DNA from 2 places in the Streptosporangium sp. NPDC006930 genome. Region 1 is predicted to be linked to the other one. Evidence: riboswitches for the same ligand, from Rfam matches in the RefSeq annotation. Region 1 holds a riboswitch; the other holds the start of a gene.

What was found. A riboswitch is a leader RNA that binds a small molecule or an ion and turns the genes downstream of it on or off. The one in region 1 is predicted to bind S-adenosylmethionine.
Region 2: linked by a shared signal. The riboswitch ahead of ABZ664_RS17795 (aminotransferase class V-fold PLP-dependent enzyme) and the one ahead of ABZ664_RS01690 (glutathione S-transferase C-terminal domain-containing protein) in region 1 are both predicted to bind S-adenosylmethionine.

The regions. Positions count from the first base shown of each region.
Region 1 is NZ_JBEYID010000001.1:354,890-358,263, forward strand. Features, by position in the region: gene ABZ664_RS01675 (ATP-binding cassette domain-containing protein) at 1-508, shown strand, start outside; gene ABZ664_RS01680 (ABC transporter permease) at 586-1,338, shown strand; gene ABZ664_RS01685 (DUF402 domain-containing protein) at 1,359-1,880, opposite strand; SAM riboswitch class IV at 1,933-2,045, shown strand; gene ABZ664_RS01690 (glutathione S-transferase C-terminal domain-containing protein) at 2,085-3,020, shown strand; gene ABZ664_RS01695 (FAD/NAD(P)-binding protein) at 3,017-3,374, shown strand, end outside.
Region 2 is NZ_JBEYID010000009.1:94,628-98,001, reverse strand. Features, by position in the region: gene ABZ664_RS17800 (TerC family protein) at 1-891, opposite strand, end outside; SAM riboswitch class IV at 1,134-1,249, shown strand; gene ABZ664_RS17795 (aminotransferase class V-fold PLP-dependent enzyme) at 1,383-2,600, shown strand; gene ABZ664_RS17790 (NADH-quinone oxidoreductase subunit D) at 2,618-3,374, shown strand, end outside.

The sequences.
Region 1 (3,374 bases):
CGCACCATCGGTGATCTTTCTCGACGAGCCGACGACCGGGCTCGACGTGCGGAGCAGGCAGGCGATGTGGGAGGTGATCACCCGCCTCGCCGACTCGGGGACGACGGTCTTCCTCACCACCCAGTACCTGGAGGAGGCCGACGGCCTCGCCGACAGGATCGCGCTGCTCGACGGCGGACGGGTGGTGGCGGAGGGCACCGCCGACGAGCTCAAGGCGAGGGTCGCCGCCTGGCGGCTGAACCTCGTGCTGGCCGACGCCGGCTCGTTCGCCGAGGTGACGCGCCTGCTCGGGGCGCGTGCCGTGCACGCCGATCCCGCCACGCTCACCGTCGAGGCGGCCACCGACGGGAGCGCCGCGGAGATCCGAGCCCTGCTGGACGAGGTGGATCCGGGGCGTTCGGCGGTCGAGAGGTTCACCGTGCGAGGCGCCACGCTCGACGACGCGTTCCTCGCCCTGACGGGCAACCTGACGGACAACCTGACGGACAAGGAGCGGGCCGGTGTCTGACCTCACCGTGATGGACGTCTCGATGAACGGGGAGCGGCGAGTGTCCGGTCCCGTGGTCGAGTGCGGAGGGCGGGCCGGTGTCTGAGCTCGTCGCCTGGCCGGTCATGACCGGCCGCGCCGTCCGCCTGTCGCTGCGCAACCTCGACGCGCTGATCACCTCGTTCCTGTTGCCCGTCATGATCATGCTGATGTTCGTCTACCTGTTCGGCGGCGCGATCCAGACCGGCACCGACTACGTCACCTACGCCGTCCCCGGCGTCCTCGTCATGTGCGCCTCCTACGGCGCCTCCCTGACCGCGGTCGCCGTCAGCCAGGACATGAGCCGGGGGATCGTCGACAGGTTCAGGTCGATGGACGTCGGCGGAGGGGCGTTCCTGGGCGGGCACGTGGCCGCCAGCACCGTGCGCAACCTCACCTCGCTCGTCATCGTGTTCGTCGTCGCGTTCCTGCTCGGCTTCCGGGCGGACGCGGACCTGGCGGGCTGGGCCGCGGCGGCGGGCATCCTGGTGGTGTTCGTCCTGGCCGTCTCCGCGGTCTCCGCCGTGGTCGGCCTGCTGGCCAGGACGCCGGAGGCCGCGGGCGGCTTCACCTTCGCGGTGATGTTCCTGCCCTACCCGAGCAGCGCCTTCGTCCCGGTCCACACCATGCCCACGTGGCTGCACGGGTTCGCGGAGAACCAGCCGGCCACGCCGATCATCGAGTCCGTGCGCGGCCTGCTGCTCGACAGGCCCGTGGGGAGCGACCCGTGGAAGGCGCTGGCCTGGTGCGGTGGTTTCCTGCTGGTCTCGGCGCTGCTGTCCGGCAGGTTGTTCCGCGACCGCGCCCGCTGAGGTCGCCGGAGGGGACGCGCTCAGCCGACCAGGGTGAGCCAGTGCGGCGCGTCCCCGAAGGGGGCGGTGCGGGTGGTGACCGCCTCCATCAACCAGGCGGCCGAGGCGCGGGCGTTCTCGACCACGTCGGGCGGGTAGGCGTACCTGACCCGGTGCTCCTCGAACTCGTCCTCGTCGTCCAGGAAGACCCGGCTCCGGCGGCCCTTCAGCAGGTTCCCGCGGGTCCTGATCACGTCGAGGTCGAGGTCGATCATGGTGACCTGGCCGTCGCTCCACCGGGGCACCGTGGAGATGTCGCAGTAGATCTCGTGCTTGTGCGGGGCCGTGTTGAACGCGGCCGTCCACCAGGCGTCGCGGGGGAAGAGCATCACGAACGGATGCGGCCAGGCGATCGCGGGCCCGTCGCCCTTGTGGCCGCTGGAGTTGGCCACGCAGCCCGTCCACACCCCGTACTCGTCCTCGCCGAGCAGCAGGCCGCGGTGGTGCCAGTGCAGTGACCCGTCGTACTTGCGGTAGACCACGTTCACGCTCTCATAGGACATTCCTCGACATTAAGGCTTGACAGAGATCTATGTATTTCCTACCTTCTAAATAGGTTAAGAGTGTCAGTGCGAAGCCCCGGCTGGCTGACCGGCAACCCTCGCACCGCGGCGGGGTGCCCCCGGGGGAGACCAGGCGGCACGGTGGGCGTGCCGCAAGCGCGGACCCCTGCACAGGGGTCACCACGACATGTCCGGGAGCGTCAGATGCCGAAGAGCAGCACACTGAACCACGCGAGCCCCGTCGACCTCGACACCCACGGCCACTACCGGCCCGGTGGCAGGCCCGGCCTGCGCTACCCCTTCCAGGGGCGGATCGGCACAACCGCCTTCCCCGCCGAGCCGGGGCGCTACCACCTCTACGTCGCGGCCGTCTGTCCGTACGCACAGCGCGCCGCCATCGTGCGCTCCCTCAAGGGACTCCAGGACGTGGTCTCGCTCTCCTACGTCGACGACGAGCGCGACGGGCGCGGGTGGGCGTTCCGCGAGCGGCGCGGGGCCGACCCGGTCAACGGCTTCACCACCCTGCGGCAGGCGTACGAGGCGACCGAGCCCGGCTTCGACGGGCACGTCTCCGTGCCGGTCCTGTGGGACAGGACGAGCGGCCGCGTCGTCAGCAACAACTTCCCCGACATCACGATCGACCTCGCCACCCGGTTCGGCGGCGACCCCGAGGCCGACCTCTACCCCGAGGAGCTCAGGCCGGAGATCGACGAGCTCAACACGAGGATCTACGAGATCGTCAACACGGCGGCGGGCCGCGTGGCGTCGGCCACCACCGAGACCGCGTACACCGAGGCGCGCGCAGGAGTGATCGCCTTCCTGGCCGAGCTGGACGACCGGCTGGCCGACCGCAGGTACCTGTTCGGCTCGGGAATCACCGAGGCGGACGTGCGGCTCTGGCCGACCCTGCTCCGCTTCGACCTGAGCGACAACCCGGCGGCCAGGATCAGCGAGCGCCCGCTGACCTCCTTCACCAACCTGTGGGCCTACGCCAGGGACCTCTACGCCCACCCCGCCTTCCGCGAGAACACCGACTTCACCGTCATCTCCCCTTTCCGCGGCGAGACCGACACCTGGCGTGTCCCGGTCGAGCCGCTGTACGCCGACTGGGACGAGCCGCACCGCAGAGCCGCCGTATGAGCGCCTCGATCGCCGTCGTCGGCGCGGGACCGACGGGCACCTGCCTGGTGGAGCGGATCTGCGCCAACGCCGCCGACCTGCTCGGCTGGCCGTCGCTGGACGTCCACGTGATCGACCCCCACCCGCCGGGCGGCGGGCGCGTCTGGCGGCGCGACCAGCCGGACCTGCTCTGGATGAACTCCACCGCGGCCGACGTGACGCTCTTCACCGACGAGTCGGTACGGTGCGAGGGACCGATCCGCCCGGGACCCACGCTGGCCGAATGGCTCGGCGGAGACCCCGGCGGGTTCGCCACCCGCCCCGCGCAGAGCGGCTACCTCTCCCACGTCTTCCGCCACGCGGTGGCGACCGCGC
Region 2 (3,374 bases), on a different contig from region 1:
GGTCTGGCTCGCCGGAACCCCCTGAGCCACCGGAGCCTCCGAACCGGCCCGGTGTGTAGGGTCCGCCGAATCCCTCGGGTCCTTCCGGTCCGTGCTGTCCGTGCTGTCCGTGCCGTCCACCGAGTCCGTACGACCCGCCTGGCCCTCGGCACCGTAGCGAGAACGCAGCTCGACCGGCTTACGCCTGCCCGCCTTGCCGCGCACCCGGATGTTCAACAGCTCCACCAGCAGCGAGAACGCCATCGCGAAGTAGATGTAGCCCTTGGGGATGTGCTGCTCGAACCCCTCGGCGATGAGCACGACGCCGATCAGCACCAGGAAGGACAGGGCGAGCATCTTGATGCTCGGGTGCCGGTCCACGAAGCGGCTGATCGGCCCGGAGGCGATCAGCATCACGATGACCGAGACGATGACGGCCGCGATCATGACGCCCAGCTCGTCGACCATGCCGACCGCGGTGATCACCGAGTCGAGCGAGAAGACGACGTCGAGGATCATGATCTGGATGATCACCGAGGTGAAGGACGCGGACACCTTGCCCTCGGAGTGGTGGGAGTCCCCCTCCAGGCTGCCGTGCATCTCGTGGACGCTCTTGCCCAGCAGGAACAGTCCTCCGAGTATCAGGATCAGGTCGCGCCCCGATATCCCCTGCCCGAAGACCTCGAACATCGGCGTCGTGAGCCTCACCACCCACGACAGCGCGAACAACAGGAGGAGACGGCTGAGCAGGGCGACGGAAATACCGATCTTGCGTGCCCTGTCACGCTGCGCGGGCGGGAGCTTGCCCACCAGGATCGAGATGAAGATGATGTTGTCGATCCCCAGGACGATCTCCAGGGCGACAAGGGTGAAAAAACCTATCCATATCTCGGGGTTGGTCACCCAATCCATGGCCTTCTCCTTCTTCGGCCGATTTCTTCGGCCAACGCTCGAACGCGCGATCATTCAGCCGGCTGAACCTTCTTCGGCTGACTCCAGGACGACCGGGAAAGGCCCCGAGTTCCTTCCTTTCGTCACAACTTCGCCGTCAATTCGCCGGACGCTCCCAGGCGCCCGCTCCTGCCCCGGATACCGGGTTGATCACCTTTCGGACTTGCGAGCCACCGCGGGGCGTCGGTTATAGTGCCTCCGTAGGTCATGAGTGCCAGTGACAAGCCCCGGCTCGCTGGCCGGCAACCCTCGCGTCCGCGGCGGGGTGCCCCGGGTGAGGACCTGGTCCGGCACGAGGTGTGCCGGGCAAGCGCGGGCTCCAGGCACCTATGCCATGGGTTGGGGTCCGATGACCTCGAAGGAGCCATGGCGTGTCCACCCTCACGATCCACACCCCCGTCACCTCGGCCACCACCGCCGTCCCCGAGACCCGCGCGTCCGGTGACCGGCCGATCCCGGCCGTGCTCGGCTCGGACCTGGAGGTCCCGGTCAGGGGCGGCAGGCTCGTCCGCTACGCCAACCTCGACTACGCCGCGAGCGCCCCCTGTCTGGAGCCGGTGAGCGCCGCCGTCGCCGCCGCGCTCCCGGCCTACTCCAGCGTCCACCGCGGCGCCGGGTACGCGTCCCAGCTGACCACGGCCCGCTACGAGCAGGCCAGGCACACGGTGCGGGCCTTCGTCGGCGCCCGCCCCGACGACTCGGTGATCTTCACCCGCAACACCACGGACGCGACCAACCTGCTGGCCCGCAGCCTGCCCGAGGGCACCACCGCCGTGGTCTTCGACACCGAGCACCACGCCTCGCTGCTGCCCTGGGAGCGGGTCGTGCGGCTCGCGGCCCCCGCCTTCCCCGGCGAGGCCGTCCGCGCCGTCGACGACACCCTCGCCTCGATCGACGGCCCCAAGCTGCTTGTCGTGACCGCCGCCTCCAACGTCACCGGGGAGCTGTGGCCGATCGCCGCGCTCGCCCACATCGCCCACCGCCACGGTGCCCGCGTCCTCGTCGACGCCGCGCAGCTCGTCCCGCACCGCCGCCTCAACCTGACGGCCCTCGACCTGGACTACGTGGTCTTCTCCGGCCACAAGCTCTACGCGCCGTTCGGCACGGGCGCGCTGATCGGCCGTTCCGACTGGCTCGCCGACGCCGAGCCGTACCTGCGGGGCGGCGGCGCGGTGAAGGCCGTGAACGACGACGACACCGAGTGGCACGACGACCCGGAGGCGCGGCACGAGGCCGGAACCCCGAACGTGCTGGGCGCCATCGCGCTCGCCGCGGCCTGCGACGCGCTGTCCGCCACCGGCTGGACCCCGCTGGTCCGCGAGGAGGAGCACCTCCTTCGGCGCCTGAGGGCGGGCCTCGCAGGTGTCCCCGGCGTCCACGAGCTCTCCCTGTGGGGCCCGGACCACCCGCGCGTCGGCATCGTCTCCTTCGTGGTGGACGGCTTCACCGCCCGCGAGATCGCCGAGGCCCTGTCCGGCGACTACGGCATCGGGGTCCGCGACGGCAAGTTCTGCGCCCATCCCTTCGTACGGCACCTGCTGGGCGCCAAGGACGGCGGCTGTGACGACGTCACCGCCTCCGCCGTCCGCGCCTCCATCGGCATCGGTACCACCTCCGAGCACGTCGACCGACTGATCGGCGCCCTGCGGGATCTTGCCTCGCGCGGCTGACGTGACAGCATGGCCCTATGACTGAAGGCGCGCGCCGTGAGCTGAGCGTGGGGATGGGGGCTGGAGCCGAAGCCGTACGGGGGGCGGACGGCAAGGAGCTCGCCACCGAGGACATGATCCTCAACATCGGGCCGCAGCACCCGTCCACGCACGGTGTGCTGCGGCTGCGGCTCACGCTGGACGGGGAACGGATCGGCTCCGCCGAGCCGATCGTGGGCTACATGCACCGGGGCGCCGAGAAGCTCTTCGAGGTGCGCGACTACCGGCAGATCATCGTGCTGGCGAACCGGCACGACTGGCTGTCGGCATTCGCCAACGAGCTGGGCGTCGTGCTCGCGGTGGAGCGGATGCTCGGCATGGAGGTGCCGACGAGGGCGGTCTGGACGCGCACGCTGATGGCCGAGCTCAACCGGGTGCTCAGCCACCTGATGTTCCTCGGCTCCTACCCGCTGGAGCTCGGCGCGATCACCCCGGTCTTCTACGCGTTCCGGGAGCGCGAGACCCTCCAGGCCGTGATGGAGGAGATCTCCGGCGGGCGCATGCACTACATGTTCAACCGGGTCGGCGGCCTCAAGGAGGAGATCCCCGCGGGGTGGACGGGCCGGGTCGCCCAGGCCGTGGCCGATGTGCGGCGTCGACTGCCCGACATCGAGAACCTGATCGCCGACAACGAGATCTTCCTCGCCCGCACGCGCGGGGTGGGCGTCCTCGACCGCGAGACGATCATGCAGTACGGCGTGAGCGGCCCGATCGCCCGCGCCTCCGGCGTCGACG